Regions from separate parts of the Micromonospora sp. NPDC049114 genome, predicted to be linked through region 1. Evidence: riboswitches for the same ligand, from Rfam matches in the RefSeq annotation. Region 1 holds a riboswitch; the other holds the start of a gene.
The links. Region 1 has a riboswitch for cyclic di-AMP ahead of AB0B39_RS04340 (hypothetical protein). Riboswitches for the same ligand answer to the same signal wherever they lie in the genome.
Positions count from the first base shown of each region.

Region 2: linked by a shared signal. The riboswitch ahead of AB0B39_RS22370 (transglycosylase family protein) and the one ahead of AB0B39_RS04340 (hypothetical protein) in region 1 are both predicted to bind cyclic di-AMP.

Region 1 covers NZ_JBEZEA010000001.1:907,209-909,401, reverse strand. The annotation lists gene AB0B39_RS04345 (carbonic anhydrase) at 1-232, shown strand, start outside; gene AB0B39_RS04340 (hypothetical protein) at 327-1,346, opposite strand; cyclic di-AMP (ydaO/yuaA leader) riboswitch at 1,351-1,481, opposite strand; gene AB0B39_RS04335 (YibE/F family protein) at 1,648-2,193, opposite strand, start outside.
Region 2 covers NZ_JBEZEA010000008.1:88,243-90,435, forward strand. The annotation lists gene AB0B39_RS22365 (peptidoglycan-binding domain-containing protein) at 1-282, opposite strand, end outside; cyclic di-AMP (ydaO/yuaA leader) riboswitch at 742-886, shown strand; gene AB0B39_RS22370 (transglycosylase family protein) at 886-1,578, shown strand; gene AB0B39_RS22375 (hypothetical protein) at 1,672-2,031, opposite strand; gene dinB (DNA polymerase IV) at 2,147-2,193, opposite strand, start outside.

The DNA of each region.
Region 1 (2,193 bases):
TGCCGCCGCCGAGGGCGTGGACGACATCGACGGCATCGTCGACATCCACATCGCGCAGACCGTCGAGACGCTGCTCGGGCAGTCGCCCGTGCTGGCCGGCGAGGTGGCGCAGGGGCGGTGTGCGGTGGTGGGCATGTCGTACCGGCTCGCCGCCGGCGTGGTGCGCCCGGTGACCCCCGTACCGGCCGATGCGGCGACCTCGGACGACCCGGCAGCCTCCGCCGCCGCCTGACCCGACAACTGCCGCCCGGCGGCTTTCGCCGCGCCTGACCCGACGAGGGCCGTCCCGCCTGATGCGGGACGGCCCTCGGACTTCGTCGGGTGGATCAGAGCATCGACATGTGGACGTGGTCGGTGTGGTTCGACGGCCCGCTGTACGACTTCCAGCCGGTCGCCGGGAACCAGATCTGCCGGTTCCAGATCACGTAGTAGATGCCGAGGCGGTCGGCGTTGCGGATGAGGAACGCGGCGACGTTGTTGCCGTACATGCGGGTGTCGTTGTTGTGCCACGGGCTGAAGCCGCTCTTCTGCAACGACCAGTCACAGGCGCGGCCCTTCGGGTGCTCGTACGGGCCACCGTTGCGGTGGCAGCCGACGAACCGGTTGAAGCCGGCCCGCTTGACCTCCTTGTACGCGTGCAGGGTGCGCGGGGTGACGCAACCGGAGGTGGTGGGGTCGTCCTCGCTGCACGACTGCGGCTTCCAGTCACCGTCGGCGGTGCGACCCGGGCCGATCCGGGCGACCGGCGAGACGGCGTCGACCAGACCGCCGGTGAAACCCTGACCGCCGACCAGCGCGAGCGCCTTGTCCGCGTCGCGCTTGTCCTTCGCCATCAGGGCGGTCTGCTTCTGCTGCTCGCGGATCTCCGCGTCGAGGGCCAGCTTGGCCTGCTCGGCGCGGGACTTGACCGCGTTGACCTCGGCGAGCTTCTTCTCGTTGACCATGTTCATCTCGTCGAGCGCCGCGGCTCGGCGGACGAACGAGTCCGGGGCGTCGCTCTCCAGCAGCATCGCGATCGCGCCGACCCGTCCGGTCCGGTACGACTGGGCGGCGATCTGCGCGACCTGCGGGGCCAGCGCGTCCAGGTCGGCCTTGGCCCGCTGGACCTCCACCGCCAGCTCAAGCTGCCGCTTCTTGGACTTGTCCAGTTTGGACTTGGCCGCCACGTAGTCCCGGTTGGTCTGCTCGATGACGTCGGTGAGGAGCTTGGGTTCGTCTTCCTCTTCGTGCCCGGACGGTGTGGGGGTCGTCGGGGCGGCGTGGGCCGGGAGGGGGCCGGCGAACACGGTCAGCGCAGCGAGCACGGCCACCACGGGTGTCAACCAGCGGCGTAGGGGTGCCGTCACAATGTTCCCTTCCGTCGACCGCCGACCGGGTTAGCTGACGGGTTCGGGGCGGAAGTGGCCCCTACCGCTGTCGCGGATTCACCCCACGTACCTGGGTCCCCGGCTCGCCGGTTGGCGATTGGGCGGTGGCACCGCAGGCGCCGCTGCGCGCCTTCGTCGGTGGCCGGCAGCGAGGTTACCCGAGAATCCACCGCCTGAGCTACGTCCTGATGCCGACTAAAAGTGTCATTTCGCCATGGCGTTGAGTGACCAGTGACGCGGTTCTCAGGGCGAGTGCCCGATCCGGTCACGCTGAGGAGTGTCACCATGCCGTATCAGTGCTCCTGTTCGGCTCTGGCCACCCGGTGGTGGCGGTGGATGGGGGTGCGTTCCGCTCCGGGTCGGGTCCGTCGGGCCGACCCCCTGGCGGGGAGCTGAGAGCGGCCAGTGTCTCCGTCCGGTCCCGACGGGGGCGCGGTGTCAGGACGTCGGCGTCCGTGTCCTGCGTCGGCGTCGCCCCGGCCGCGGTCACCACGGCGGCCAGCCCGGTGGTGAGGGGTACGGCGGCGATCAGGCCGAGTGTGGCGACCGCGCTGCGGACGATCTCCTGGGCGAGGAATTCGCTGGTCAGGATCTGCCCGAGGGGGCGGGTGTCGGCGGTGAGCAGGAGCAGCAGCGGTAGTGAGGCGCCCGCGTACGCCAGGACGATGGTGTTGACCGTGGAGGCGATGTGCGCCCGGCCGACCCGGGTGGCCGCCCGGTAGAGCTGTAGCCGGCTCAGACCGGGGTTGGCGTTCGCCAGTTCGGTGACGGTGGCGGCCTGGGTGACTGTCACGTCGTCGAGCACCCCGAGTGAGCCGATGATGAT
Region 2 (2,193 bases), on a different contig from region 1:
CGAGTAGCAGTTGTTCAGCGCCTCCTGAAGCACCAGCACGGCCGAGTTCGAGTGGCCGTAGGTGAGATAGCACTGCTTGTTCCCGGTCTGCCAACCGATGGTCGGCACGTGCATGTCCGCGCCGCCCGGATAGCCGCCGACCCGGTAGAAGGTCAGGCTGGTGCAGGGGCTGGACGCCTGTGCGGCGGTCGGTGCGAGCAGGGTCAGGCCGGCGCTGGCCAGGACGGTCACGAGGGTGGCGGCGGCGCTGCGGCGGCCGATGCGGCTCCGGTGGATCGACATGCTCTCCTCCTGGGAAGGTGACCGGGATCGACCCGGTGTGCCTTCGAGCATCGCGGCCGCCGATCTACGGTTTCCTGCCCGAACGTCAATTCGCAAGGAGCGCGCACGAGGAGGGCGGCGCCACCCGCCCACCGGTGTGGGCCGCGCCCTCGGTCCCAGCCGGGGCGGTCTACTCCGCTCTCGGTCACGACACCCGGTCCTCCGCTTCGCCCGGACACGTCGAACTGCTCCGTCGCATCACCTCCGGGCTGCGTACGGACGGTGACATCCGGGCCTGATCGGAATCGGTCCATCATGGTCGGTGCACAGCCGCGCGTCGTCCGCAACCGCTGGCAGAGGCGCCCCGCGTGCACCGGTGAACAAGTTCACAAGCGTTGGGCGAGGGTCACCGACCGTGCCTACCGTCGGTCGAGTCCACCACCGTGGACACCACGACCGGCAACGCCAAATCCTGCCCCCGGTCGTCGGATACCGGAACCCCGGGCAGGAGCGGGGGACCCACGTTCCTCGGTGCATGTCACCTCGGGGTGAAGCCGCCACCGCGCGGCCGGGCTCCTCGGCCCGAACCCGACAGCTCACCTCGCCGGCGTGGAGGAACCACACATGACGTCTGTCTACACGCCCCGTCATCGACGGGTCACCACCCGCCGCGTCGCCGTCGGCACCCTGGCCGTCGGCGCGGTCACCGGCGCCGTCGCCCTCTTCGGGCCCGCGGCCCCGGCCCAGGCCGGTGTCAACTGGGACGCGATCGCCCAGTGCGAGTCCGGCGGCAACTGGAAGATCAACACCGGTAACGGCTACTACGGCGGCCTGCAGTTCTCCCAGGGCACCTGGGCCGGCTACGGCGGCAAGAAGTACGCCGCCCGCGCCGACCTGGCCAGCCGCGGCGAGCAGATCGCCATCGCCGAGAAGGTGCTCGACGGGCAGGGCATCGGCGCGTGGCCGACCTGTGGCCGCAAGGGTGGCTCGTCGGGCTCCGCCGCGAAGTCCTCGAAGTCCACCGCCGGGAAGGACCGGTCCACCGCGCCGAAGGACCGGTCCACCGCGCCGAAGGACCGGTCCACCGCGCCGAAGGAGCGGTCGTCGCGCGGCGACCAGCCGGCGACCCGCAACCACGAGCGCACCGCCCCCGCGGCCGGCGGCGACACGTACGTCGTCAAGCCGGGGGACACCCTGTCGGAGATCGCCGACAGCCACCACCAGGCGGGCGGCTGGGAGGCCCTGTACGAGCGCAACCGGCAGCTGATCGGCGCCGACGCCGGCCTGATCTTCCCGGGTCAGCGGCTCGCCCTCTGACGTACGACACACGAACGCTCGGCCGGGTCACCGGCCGAGCGTTCGGTCGTTCGTCGGGCGCTGATCGCCTCTGAGCAACGGGTGTCGTCGCGGCTACGCCGCGGGGGCGGAGGCCCTCGACTCCCGGCGCAACGCCACCGCGTTGGCGCTGCGGTCCCACCGGCCGGCGGGTGCCGCGGCCTCGCCGGGCCAGCCCGTGCCGGCGTCGTCACCGCCGATGGTCATCTCGACCGCGCCGGGAGTCCTGCGGGCCAGCCGGAGCGACTGCTCGGCACCCGCGCGGGCCGAGCACGGCCAGGACTGGCCGGCGCACTGGAGGTTGCGGCAGTGGCCCTCGTCGTCGGGCTCGTGGGCACTCAGCACGTCGACCGCCAACTGCCAGAGCAGGGGGTCGGTCACGTCGTGCGGGCGTTCGGCGTGCCGGCTCGGTCGGTTGCTGGTGTCGTCGGACATGGTGGCCCCCCTCGTCAGGCTGTTCCCCCCAAGGGTCACCCGTGAGCCGCCGGCTAAACCGTCGACCTGCTGTGATGTGTCTCCGGTCGCAGCTGGCCGGCCCCCCACACGGGGCTCAGTCCGGCAATAGCGGCATCTCGACACCCGGGTCCCGGCCGAGGA